One region of the Agrobacterium vaccinii genome, then DNA from elsewhere that is predicted to be linked to it. Evidence: predicted binding sites of a transcription regulator. Region 1 holds the regulator's gene; each other region holds the start of a gene.
The links. The regulator PhoB, encoded in region 1, activates phosphate uptake and scavenging genes when phosphate is short. The targets are predictions, from matches to a motif close to TGTCATNNANCTGTCAT.
Positions count from the first base shown of each region.

Region 1 (4,285 bases):
AAACCGGGAGCTTGAGGCTATGAATATGTTGTCGGAAGCAGCAGTTGAAAAGGCGCTGGACAAGAAAATGAATGAAGTAACATACAAGATGATCGGCAAGGACGTTTCGGTCTATTACAGCGAGAAGCGTGCCCTCTACGATGTGAACCTCAATGTTCGCGAAAACACCGTGACGGCGCTCATCGGCCCGTCCGGCTGTGGCAAATCGACATTCCTGCGCACACTGAACCGCATGAATGACACGATCGATGGCTGCCGCGTTGCGGGTAAGATCACGCTCGACGAAGAAGACATCTACGATCAGACCATCGACGTGGTTGAACTGCGTGCCCGTGTCGGCATGGTGTTCCAGAAGCCCAACCCGTTCCCCAAGACGATCTACGAAAACATCGCCTACGGCCCGCGCATCCATGGTCTTGCCCGCAACAAGGCGGATATGGACCAGATCGTCGAGTCCAGCCTTCAGAAGGCCGGTCTGTGGAACGAAGCCAAGGATCGTCTGCACGAATCCGGCACCGGCCTGTCCGGCGGTCAGCAGCAGCGTCTGTGCATCGCCCGCGCCATTGCCGTTTCGCCCGAAGTCATTCTCATGGACGAGCCCTGCTCGGCGCTGGACCCGATCGCAACTGCTAAGGTCGAGGAGCTGATCCACGAACTGCGCGCCAATTACACCATCGTCATCGTCACCCACTCCATGCAGCAGGCTGCCCGTGTTTCGCAACGCACGGCCATGTTCCATCTGGGTCACCTGGTGGAAGAGAACGATACGGACAAGATGTTCACCAACCCGGATGACCAGCGCACGCAGGACTACATCATGGGTCGCTTCGGCTGATTGGCCGTAGGTTTAATCATTCGCGCCAAACGCTGGAGCCCTACCGGGCTTGCGAAAAAGCGCATCGAAACTGGAGAGTTCGAACATGCCGACACATTCGCATATCATGTCCGCCTACGATGAAGAGCTGAAGTTCCTGACCCGCCGTATCGCCGAAATGGGCGGTCTGGCAGAGCAGATGTGTGCCGATGCGGTGCGCGCGCTGGTCAACTCCGACGCGGCTCTAGCCCAGAAGGTCATCTCGGACGATACGATCCTCGATCACGCCGAGCGCGAGATTGGCGATAAGGCTATCGTTACCATTGCAAAGCGTCAGCCCATGGCGGCGGACCTTCGCGAGATCATCGGTTCGCTGCGCATCGCAGCCGATCTGGAGCGCGTGGGCGATCTGGGCAAGAACACCGCCAAACGTGTCATCGCGGTTGCCGGTACGGGTGTTCCGCGCAAGTTGGCGCGCGGTCTGGAGCATCTCTCCGAACTGGCTCTGGTGCAGCTCAAGGAAGTGCTCGACGTCTACTCCACCCGTTCCGCGGAAAAGGCGCAGGCCATCCGTGAGCGTGACGAGGAAATCGACGCCATGTACACGTCGCTGTTCCGCGAACTTTTGACCTACATGATGGAAGATCCGCGCAACATCACGACCTGCACGCACCTTCTGTTCTGCGCCAAGAACATAGAGCGCGTGGGTGACCACGCCACCAATATCGCCGAGACCATCTACTATATGGCAACCGGCAGCCAGCCGGAAGGCGAGCGTCCCAAGGACGACAGTTCCAACACGCTCGGTGCGATCACCGAGTAAGCCTCGTCGCATCGGCCCGATCCGTTCGGTCGGGCCGGATGCGTAAACCCACATGCCAATGCGTCCTTGCGGGCGCATGGCGTTCTCCCAAGATGGGCGGAGTCCTGAGCTATGGTGCCGAAAATCGCAGTTGTCGAAGACGAGGAAGCCCTCAGCGTTCTTCTTCGATACAATCTGGAATCTGAAGGTTACGACGTGGACACCATTCCGCGTGGCGACGAGGCGGAAATCCGTCTGCAGGAGCGAACCCCGGATCTTCTGATCCTCGATTGGATGCTTCCAGGCGTTTCCGGCATCGAGCTGTGCCGCCGCCTGCGCATGCGCCCGGAAACGGAGCGACTGCCGATCATCATGCTGACGGCCCGTGGCGAAGAGAGCGAGCGCGTACGCGGCCTGGCAACCGGCGCCGACGATTACGTAGTCAAGCCGTTCTCGACACCGGAACTGATGGCACGAGTCAAGGCCATGTTGCGCCGCGCCCGCCCGGAAGTTCTGTCATCGCTGTTGAAATGCGGCGATATCGAGCTGGACCGCGAAACCCATCGCGTCCATCGCAAGACGCGCGAAGTGCGTCTGGGGCCGACCGAATTCCGCCTGCTGGAGTTCCTAATGGTATCGCCGGGTCGAGTCTTCTCGCGCTCACAGCTTCTCGACGGTGTCTGGGGCCACGATATCTACGTGGATGAACGCACCGTGGACGTCCACGTAGGCCGTCTGCGCAAGGCGCTCAACTTCTCCAACATGCAGGATGTCATCCGCACCGTACGCGGCGCTGGCTACTCCATGGAAGCCTGAGAGCTTCAATACGCTCTGCGATGACGCCAATTGAGGCGTCATCAGCTGCGCCGAAATGGACGGCGTTCTCTATGAAATTGCAGAAAGCCAAGCCAAACCAAAGCCTGATGCATATCCCCGGCCATATATTTTCTACCTCTTTGACGGCTCCGAATGACGCTTATGGAGGGTGATTGTCCGGCGTGCAAGAGGCGAGGGCGGTCTGGTATTTGTTCAGCGAAATCAGTTATATCGGAGATATTGATCGTCGATTTGAATGAACAGTGAATAGGATTCCAAGTCGAATTTCAAATGACTGTCGCTGACGCCAAGAACAGGAATTTTGAAAATTAAGTTTGACTAGCTCGCCATAAACCTCTATCAATACGTCATCGATCTTTTGCTTGCTGAGCTTTGGTTACCGCGCGATTAGCACCGCGCTTTGAACTAACACTTCCTTTCAAAAAAATCGCTATATTCGCACACAGGGCACCTGTCCTGTGATCTGTAACTTATGCTTTGAAAGGGTTCATTATGACCACAGGCACAGTAAAATGGTTTAACTCCACCAAGGGCTTCGGCTTCATTCAGCCAGACAACGGCGGCGCTGATGCATTCGTGCACATCTCTGCTGTAGAGCGTGCAGGCATGCGCGAAATCGTAGAAGGCCAGAAGCTGAGCTACGATCTTGAGCGGGACAACAAGTCCGGCAAGATGTCTGCCTGCAATCTTCAGGCTGCTTAATACGGAATCTACTTTCCTTTGACCACGGATGTACTGGCACTGTTGAAAGTATGAGACCAACCGAGGTCAGGCAACGTTGCCTGGCCTTTTTTTGTGCCGCATGTCGGCCAGTCCCTTTAGGCGTCCATAAGCGTGTCGCACGAAATGTGCAGCAGTTTTGCGATAATGATATGCTTGAATGGACGCGAGGCGCTCTGAGCCAACCACTTCACATCCCGTTTAGGTCGATGTGACAGAAAGGGAATTCCATGACAGAAACGTATAGCAAGTCTCGCCAGCAGGCGGAGATCGCTTTCGGTGCGGCGCAATCCCAGTTTTTCGCCAAGGGCCATGCGGTTGACGAACTCAACTCGATCGCTCAAGCTCGTGATGAAAAGACGCTTCGGCTGCGTGAAGCGCGTCTTGCCAAGGAATTGCAGGACAGCACCACGCCTAAACCCACCCCTTCAAAGCGTGTCAAGAAATCCTGAGCCCGATCAGGCTGACACTTTCACTGGAGTAGAGATTTGAAAAATACTAAAAACGTGAAGAACAACGATCTTTCTGACCGTCGCAGCGCCGCTGCCGACGCGAAGGCAGCCCTTCTTCAGGCCTATCGTGCCGCCAAGGAAGCTGCCGAACCTTTGCGCGAAGCCAAGCAGGCCGAACGTATTGCCGCAGCAGAAGCCCGTGAGGCACGCCGTGCAGAGCGCGAGCAGCTGAAGCTGGAAGAGAAGAAGCAGGCCGAAGCTGAAAAGCTTCAACGCGAAGCTGAAATCGAAGCCGCAGCCAATGCTGAAGCCGAAGAGCGTAAGCTCGCCGAGAAAAGCCGCGTTGCCCGCGTGATCGAAGACGAAGCAGCCCGTAAGGCCGCGCGTGACCTTCGCTACGCCAACCGCAAGGCCCGCCAAGGCTGATACTGATAGCGCCACGGGTCCTTCGGGACGTACCAAGGGCGCTGTGAGTTTACATCGACATTGTGCAGTCTGAAAATCGATTTCGGTTTTCAGACCGATGCTTTGAAGTGCTGCGCGTCCAGCAGGGATGCGCCGCTTCGATCTTGATCAAAGTGATCACGGCTGCGAAAGCCGTTGCAATTTTCGCCCCCAATCCCGCAGTTCCCACCGTTTGCAACGTCCGAGCATCCCTCG
Region 1 is NZ_CP054150.1:267,239-271,523, forward strand. Features, by position in the region: gene pstB (phosphate ABC transporter ATP-binding protein PstB) at 20-835, shown strand; gene phoU (phosphate signaling complex protein PhoU) at 921-1,637, shown strand; gene phoB (phosphate regulon transcriptional regulator PhoB) at 1,749-2,432, shown strand; gene HRR99_RS01355 (cold-shock protein) at 2,946-3,155, shown strand; gene HRR99_RS01360 (hypothetical protein) at 3,404-3,625, shown strand; gene HRR99_RS01365 (DUF6481 family protein) at 3,662-4,051, shown strand.

Region 2 (4,285 bases), 1.4 Mb from region 1:
AGTGCGATTTTCGGAACGATGCCGAAGCGCTTGATTTCCTTGGCCGCGAGAATGGCCAGTTCTGCGATATCTTCCGAGGTCGGCTCGTAGTTGACGAAGGTGTCCGTCAAAAACAGCGCACCCTGCTGCGTGATCAGCAGGCTGAGGCCGCCGAACGTATGCGCGCCCTCACGCTTGCCGATGATCTGGTTGATGTCGCGCAGATGACGGTCGAAACGACCTTCCAGACCGCAGATCAGGGCGTCCGCTTCACCACGCTTCACAGAGAGTGCGCCGATGACGGTGCTGTTGGTACGAACGATGGTGCGCGCAGCCTCCGGGTTGATACCGGCGCGGCCCACGAGCGCGAAATAGTCATCGACGTATTCACGGTAGCGTGGATCGTCCTCCGGGTTGACCACGGCAAAGTCCGTATTCGGGCGAATGCGCAGCCCGAAGCGCTTCAGGCGCGTCTCGATGATCTGTGGACGACCGATGAGAATCGGCACACCGGTGCCTTCTTCCAGCAGAACCTGTGCAGCGCGCAGCGAGCGCTCGTCTTCGCCTTCGGCAAAAATGATCCGCTTTTTTTCTGCGGTTTTTGCCAGGTTGAAGATCGGTTTCATGATGAAGCCGGACCGCCAGACGAAGCGGTTCAACTGATCGAGATAGGCGTCGAAATCGGTGATCGGTCGCGCGGCGACACCGCTTGCTGCAGCAGCACGGGCAACCGCAGGCGCGATGCGCAGGATGAGGCGCGGGTCGAACGGCGAGGGGATAAGATAGTTGGGGCCGAAGATCGGCGTCTCATCGCTATAGGCCTTCGCCGCGACTTCCGACACTTCCTCGCGCGCCAGTTCGGCAATGGCGTGGACGGCGGCCATCTTCATTTCTTCGTTGATGGTGGTCGCGCCGCAATCCAGCGCACCCCTAAAGATATAGGGGAAGCAAAGCACGTTGTTGACCTGGTTCGGGAAGTCCGAACGGCCTGTGCAGATCATCGCATCCGGGCGTGCCTGACGCGCCAGTTCCGGCATGATTTCCGGGTTGGGGTTTGCAAGCGCTAGAATCAGCGGCTTCTCCGCCATGCGCGCCAGCAGTTCCGGCTTCAGAACGCCTGCGGCGGACAGGCCCAGGAAAACGTCGGCGCCATCGATGGTTTCGCTCAACACGCGCTTGTCTGTCTTCTGCGCGTAGACTTCCTTCCACTCGTCCATCAGGGTGTTGCGGCCCTCATAGACGAGGCCTTCGATGTCGTGAACCCAGATGTTTTCACGCTTCGCACCCAGCACTACCAGCAGGTTGAGGCAGGCGAGTGCAGCGGCACCGGCACCCGAAGCAACGATCTTGACGCTCGACAGAGACTTACCAGCAAGTTCCAGTGCGTTGGTCACGGCGGCTGCAACGATGATGGCCGTGCCGTGCTGGTCGTCGTGGAACACGGGAATGTTCATTTTCTCGCGAAGCTGACGCTCCACTTCGAAACATTCCGGTGCCTTGATGTCTTCAAGATTGATACCGCCAAAAGTCGGCTCCAGCGCCGAGATGGTGGAGACCATGTCGTTGATGCCGGGGGCGTCGATTTCGATGTCGAAGACGTCAATGCCAGCGAACTTCTTGAACAGAACGGCCTTGCCTTCCATGACGGGCTTTGAGGCGAGAGGGCCGATATTGCCGAGGCCCAGCACTGCCGTGCCGTTGGAGATGACGGCTACGAGATTGGCACGCGCGGTGTATTCCGCTGCGGCCTCAGGGTTTTCATGGATCGCGAGGCATGGTGCAGCGACGCCGGGGGAGTAGGCAAGCGCTAAATCGCGCTGGTTACCAAGCGGCTTTGACGCCTGTATTTCCAGTTTTCCCGGGCGCGGATAACGGTGATAAAACAGGGCCTGTTGTTCCAGATCCGCATTGGCGTTTTGGTCTTGCGTCTTGCCCGTGTCCTCAGAACTCATTTTATCACCGCTTATTTCAATTTCTTGGAGGCCTTTGCATACAACAATCGGTCCATGCGTACAGCCGTTTATTTTGCCTCGATATCTCAAAACTGTCGTTTTGAAATTGCTTAAAAGCGGCACTTCCTGACCCGAAATGGCGTTCTGTCATCTTGCTGAAACACGAGTCTGGTTTTCCAGAGGTTGAAAATTGCCGAGACAGGGGGAAGAGTTCCATGGCCGCGCAAACCGAAACCAGACAGTTCAGAACGCTTTTCATTTCCGACGTGCATCTTGGCTCCAAGGCAGCCAAAACGGATTTCCTTCTGGATTTCCTTCGCTACCATGAAGCCGATACGATCATCCTCGTGGGCGACATCATCGATGGCTGGCGCCTGCGCCGCAACTGGTACTGGCCACAGGGCTGTAACGATGTGGTGCAGAAGCTTCTGCGCAAGGCCCGTAAGGGAACGCGCATCGTCTACATTCCCGGCAACCACGATGAGTTTTTGCGGGAATTCCCCGGCACCCATTTCGGCGGTATCGAAGTGGCTGAAAGGATGATCCACGAAGCTGCTGACGGAAAGAAATATCTCGTCATTCACGGCGATGAGTTCGACGTGGTGGTGCGCAATGCGCGTCTGCTGGCCTATCTGGGTGACTGGGCCTACGACGCGGCGATTGCCATTAACGTTCTCCTTGCCGCTATTCGCCGCCGGATCGGCTTGCCCTATTGGTCGTTCTCGGCCTGGGCAAAGCTTCAGGTGAAGCATGCCGTCAACTTCATTGGCGAGTTTCAGCGCGTTGTGGCCGATGAGGCCCGTCGCAACAATGTCGACGGTGTGATCTGTGGCCACATCCACCACGCCGTGATGGAGGATATCGACGGTATCCGCTACATCAACACCGGCGACTGGGTGGAAAGCTGCACGGCGGTTGCCGAAACGATGGACGGTACCTTCGAGCTGATCACGTGGATGAAGTCGGACGACAAGATCGAGGAAAACCAGGTGACCGAGCTGGAGCCGGTGGCTTTCCCCAAGCTCATCAGCACCTACGCCGCCTGAACAGCACTCGTCGTCTCAGCCCCAGAGTTCAGCCTGGGGCGGGTGGAGGAGTGATCCGTCGTATATGAGCCCGGGAACACGATCCCGGGCCAGCAGCAATGGGCCATCCAGATCGGCATAGGCGGTATCCTGTGCGAGCAGAACGGCCGGTGCCATGCCAAGCGATGTGCCCAGCATGCATCCAACCATGATCGTATAGCCGAGCCGTTCGGCTTCCCGCTTCATCAACAATGCCTCGGTCAGGCCGCCAGTCTTGTCCAGTTTGATGTTGATGGCATCGTAACGGTCTTGCAGGGATGCCAGATCAGCGGTCAGGTGCACGCTTTCGTCAGCGCAGATCGGCACGGTGCGGGTGATGCGTGAAAGAATGGCGTCTTTACCCGCAGGCAGCGGCTGCTCGATGAGGGCGATGCCCAGCTCGGCGGCGACCGCCAGATGGTGCTCTATATTGTCGTCCGTCCAGCCTTCATTGGCATCGACGATGATGCGGGCGAGAGGTGCGGCACGTCTCACGGCTCGAAGACGCGCTTCGTCATCATCCGTGCCTGTCTTTATCTTCAGCAGCGGACGCGCGGCGTTTTCTGCCGCTTTCGCGCCCATGGTGTCCGCATCCCCCAGAGAGATGGTGTAGGCGGTAACGATAGGCCCCGGTTGCGACGGCAGGATAGTCGCGGCGACGCTTTTACCGGAGAGTTTGGCCTCGAGATCCCAGAGGGCGCAATCGACGGCGTTGCGGGCGGCACCCGCCTTCATCACCCTTTGCAGTTCCTGACGGCCCAGCCCTTCGGATATGCGATCCGAGACGGCGCTGATATCGGCCAGCACGCCTTCGATCGATTCGCCATATCGTTTGTAAGGAACGCATTCTCCCATACCCGTGGCGCCATCCTGCGTAATCACGCACTTGATGACCTCGACTTCCGTGCGGCTTCCACGGGAAATGGTGAAACTTCCCGCAACCGGGAATGTCTCAGCTGTGGCTTGAATGTAACGACGCATCAAAATTGCCTTCGTGTTTTGTCATAAACCGTTAAACCGACGAAAAAACACCGGGAATCATCCGCAGTGCTGTGGCTTGGTGATCCGTCACTCGATATGAATCGTTAGAGAATCTTTAATAAGCTGCATTCGCTTGGAGCAAGATGCAAGAACTTGAAACACGGCAGCAGGTGCAGCCAGCAGCAATCTCGGCGGATGACAACGCGGAGAATGGTGGCGCGCGCTATGCTTTGACCGGTTCCTGGCGCAATGCCAATGTCGCTCCCGTTCTTGCCGACATCGAGAAAATCGAAAAGTCCAAGCCATCAG
Region 2 is NZ_CP054150.1:1,622,813-1,627,097, reverse strand. Features, by position in the region: gene HRR99_RS08160 (NADP-dependent malic enzyme) at 1-1,931, opposite strand, end outside; gene HRR99_RS08155 (UDP-2,3-diacylglucosamine diphosphatase) at 2,147-2,977, shown strand; gene dgcA (N-acetyl-D-Glu racemase DgcA) at 2,993-3,976, opposite strand; gene HRR99_RS08145 (ABC transporter permease) at 4,120-4,285, shown strand, end outside.
Region 2: the regulator PhoB is predicted to act here: its motif matches at 2,077-2,093, upstream of HRR99_RS08155 (UDP-2,3-diacylglucosamine diphosphatase).

Region 3 (4,285 bases), 500 kb from region 1:
AAACTTCCGTCGAGCTTCCTGCCGGATGTAGCGATTGCGACCATCGTCATCGCACTTGTCATGACCGTCGGCATCGGCCTCATCGGAACATGGCGCATTCTGGGACAGAAAGCTGCACCCGTTCTTCGGCAGGCGGACGAGTGATCTGAAAAGTTGTGCGCCACTTAACTTTAACGTTTAATCGCAAACAACGATCTCTAAAATGTTATCGCTTTTCGCGCATATGGTGTTTTTTCGTTTTTTGAAGCTCTTGTAACTGAAACGGGATACCCTCATATTCTTCGTTAGGCTTGCTGTAGCTCCGCAGCGGCGCCTGGGATATAGTCGCATCGACGGTCATATCCCGACACCGTAGAAATTTCGGAGCTCAAAAGAGGAAACAATGGCTGACTTCAACAACTACCAGAACCGCGTGGCTCAAGGTCGTGCCCAGTCTGGTGCAATGATCGATGAAGGTCTTCGCACCTATATGGTCAAGGTTTATAACCTGATGGCCGTTGGTCTCGCGATTACAGGTTTCGCAGCATTTTTCACATCGATGCTCGCAACCACGAATGATCCTGCGGCAGCGGTCGCGACGATGGGTAACGGCACGATGCTCACCAGCATTGGTGCAGCACTGTACGGCTCGCCTCTGCGCTGGGTTGTCATGCTGGCTCCGCTGGGACTGGTGTTCTTCCTTAGCTTCCGCATTCAGAAGATGAGCGTTCCGGCGGCACAGGCGACCTTCTGGGGTTACGCCGCGCTGATGGGTCTCTCCCTGTCGTCGATCTTCCTGGTCTATACCGGCCAGAGCATCGTGCAGACGTTCTTCATCACCGCCGCCTCCTTCGGTGCGCTGTCGCTTTACGGCTACACGACGAAGAAGGACCTGTCGGGCATGGGTTCGTTCCTGATCATGGGTCTGTTCGGCCTGATCATCGCGTCCGTGGTCAACATCTTCCTGCAGTCGTCCGCAATGGGCTTCGCGATCTCCGCCATCGGCGTGCTGATCTTCGCTGGCCTGACCGCCTACGACACGCAGAAGATCAAGGAAATGTACTTCGACGGTGATGACGTGGCCACGGCTGGTCGTAAGGCCATCATGGGTGCGCTGACACTCTACCTCGACTTCATCAACCTCTTCATGTTCCTGTTGCAGTTCCTTGGTAACCGCGACAAGTAACATCGATCAGGTTCGAATAGAAAAAGGCGGCTCACAGGCCGCCTTTTTTATTATCTGTGATTTTCAGAAGCTCGCGCCAATCAGTCGATCAGCTTCAGCGCCTTGTCGAACACTTTCAGCACCTGCGGCAATTCATGCCCGCGCTTGAGAATACGTCCATCCACATTGATAACGCTGAAAGCGCCCTGCTTGGCGGCCAGCTTCGGGTTCTTTTCGATCCGATACAAAGGCATTTCGCCAGAGCGTTTAAACACGGAAAAGACCGCCTTGTCCTTCAGGTGGTCGATGGCATAGTCCCGCCACTCCCCCTCGCCCACCATGCGTCCATAGATGCGCAGAATGGCATCAAGCTCGCGGCGGTGAAATGTGATGGGAAGAGCATCCTTGCTCTGTTTGTACTCTCTGAGATCAACGACAGATGAGCTGTCTCTATGAGATGAACCTGCACGCTGCAAATCCGGCTGATCGGTCATCAGGCAACCTCGCTCAACTGCAAATGACATTTCCAAGACAGTCTGCCGCCGCCCATCAAAAATTGCAAGCCTCGCATTCCCACAGCTATCGACCCTATCGGAAGCACAGCACTGTCACGGAAAAACGCGCGCAGCGGTAATCATTTGGGCAGAGCATACATCTGAAATTGCCCTATTTCGGTCAAACCATGGCCCGAATTGGATGGAATATTGCTGAAGTCAATTGATGCCTAGGCACCAAGATGACCCGGTCCGGTGCATTGACCCTTTACCCCCAGCCCCCAATGCCCGGATCGGATCTCCGCTTTTTCAAGCCGAGCCCCTATTCTCCCGAAGTCAGAAGAACGCTCGCGCCGATAATGGCAGCTGGATTTCCCTGTCCATCCGTGGTCTGCAACAGCACCGCGCATCCGCCGTCCTTGGACTTACTCATAATGCTGGCGGGAAGTTTGACCGTCATGGATTTCCCATCCCACATGCCCACGGTCTGCACGTCATAGACGCTGTGCCAGTAGGAAATCTTCTTTCCCTGATTATCGCCCTTCTGAACATCGACGATCTGTTCACGCTTGAAATAGGCGACGACCACGTCGGCCTTGCCTTTGCCCTCACCGATATCGATGGCGATTTCATCGCCAACATGCTGCGTTTTGACCGGTACGCTCAGACCTTCACCCGCCTGCTTGAACGCATCCAGGCGACTGTAGATCGCCTGCATGTCGGCGCCCTTGACGTGGTCGCGGCCATTGACCACAGCCTGTGGGGTATAGACGTTGTTGCGACCCAGGGCGCGCGCATAGCCATATTGCCGCTCGGTATTTTCTTTCGATGCCAGCGAGTCTGCCCAGCCCAGATAGTTCCAGTAATCGACGTGATAGGAGAGACCGACGACGTCACCCTTCTGGATCAGCTTGCGCAGTGCCTCGTCCGCAGGCGGGCAGGATGCGCAGCCTTGCGAGGTAAACAGCTCGACCACGCCTTTCAACTGCTCCTGCGCCTGCGCGGATACCGCAGCAAGAGCGCCGAAGACGCACAGCGAAAGACCGAATGTGAGTGGCCCGTGTTTCAGAGACATTGCAAGAACCTTTGTCTGGACGCCTATCCAGACCATTGATGCTATCAACACTTGTCGGGACGCAGGCGGAAAATAACGCCATAGCCCCTTCAATAGAAAGTAACGATGGGGTGAGTGCCGATCAAGTCGCATCCGCACTCTGATACCTCATGCCGGAACGCCTTGATGAAGGCGAAACAACCGGACACACAAAAACGCCGGGATCACTCCCGGCGTTCTCGTTTTCAATCATTGCAAAGGCTTATGACGCCAGATCGCGAAGAACGGTCTGGAGAATGCCGCCATTGTTCATGTAGATCACTTCGTCCAGCGTATCGATGCGGCAAAGCAGAGGAACGTCCTTCACCGTGCCGTCGGCATAGGTGATCTTCGCAATCTTCGTTTCGCGCGGCTTGATATCGCCTTCGAGGCCTTCGATGGTCACGGTCTCGTCACCCTTCAGGTCGAGGCTTGCCCATGTCGTGCCTTCAGCAAGCGTGAACGGAACGACGCCCATGCCCACCAGGTTGGAGCGGTGGATACGCTCGAAGGACTGCGCAACGACAGCCTTTACGCCGAGCAGGTTCGTGCCCTTTGCAGCCCAGTCACGGGAAGAGCCGTTACCATATTCGACGCCAGCGAAGATCACGAGCGGAACGCCCTCGGCCTTGTACTGCATGGCCGCATCGTAAATCGACATCTCATTCTTGGACGGATAATGGATGGTGAAGCCACCTTCCTTGCCGTTTGGCCCAAGCATGTGGTTGCGAATACGGATGTTGGCGAACGTGCCGCGCATCATCACTTCGTGGTTACCACGACGCGTGCCGTACTGGTTGAAGTCGGCAACCGCCACGCCATTTTCGGTGAGGTATGCACCGGCAGGGGAAGCAGCCTTGATCGAACCAGCCGGAGAAATGTGGTCGGTGGTGATCTTGTCGCCGAAGAGACCGAGAACGCGCGCGCCCTTGATGTTCTTCAGGCCCGTGCCGGTCTTGCCCATGCCCACGAAGTAAGGTGGGTTCTGAACGTAGGTCGACTTGTCGTCCCAGGCATAGGTCTGGCCCGGCGGAACCTGAACGGCCTGCCAGTTTTCATCGCCCTTGAACACGTCGGCATATTTGGACTCGTAGAGTTCGCGCGTCACGTATTTCAGGATGAATTCCTGGATTTCGGCAGATGTCGGCCAGATGTCCTTGAGGTAGACAGGGTTACCGTCCTGATCTTCGCCGAGAGGCTCGGTGGTGAGGTCCTTCTGAACCGTACCGGCCAGCGCGTAAGCGACGACGAGCGGCGGGGAGGCAAGGTAGTTCGCCTGAACGTCGGGCGAGATACGGCCTTCGAAGTTACGGTTGCCGGAGAGAACGCCAGCTGTGATCAGACCCTTGTCGTTGATGGTCTTGGAAATCGGCGCAGGCAGCGGACCGGAGTTGCCGATGCAGGTCGTGCAGCCGAAGCCGACGAGGTTGAAGCCGATGGCATCCAAATCCTTCTGAAGACCGGACTTTTCCAGATATTCTCCAACGACCTGAGATCCCGGTGCCAGCGATGTCTTGACCCAGGGCTTGGATGTCAGACCCTTGGCCACTGCAT
Region 3 is NZ_CP054150.1:2,905,566-2,909,850, forward strand. Features, by position in the region: gene HRR99_RS14105 (ABC transporter permease) at 1-144, shown strand, start outside; gene HRR99_RS14110 (Bax inhibitor-1/YccA family protein) at 383-1,165, shown strand; gene HRR99_RS14115 (DUF2794 domain-containing protein) at 1,246-1,638, opposite strand; gene HRR99_RS14120 (DUF1223 domain-containing protein) at 1,961-2,713, opposite strand; gene acnA (aconitate hydratase AcnA) at 2,955-4,285, opposite strand, start outside.
Region 3: the regulator PhoB is predicted to act here: its motif matches at 1,662-1,678, upstream of HRR99_RS14115 (DUF2794 domain-containing protein).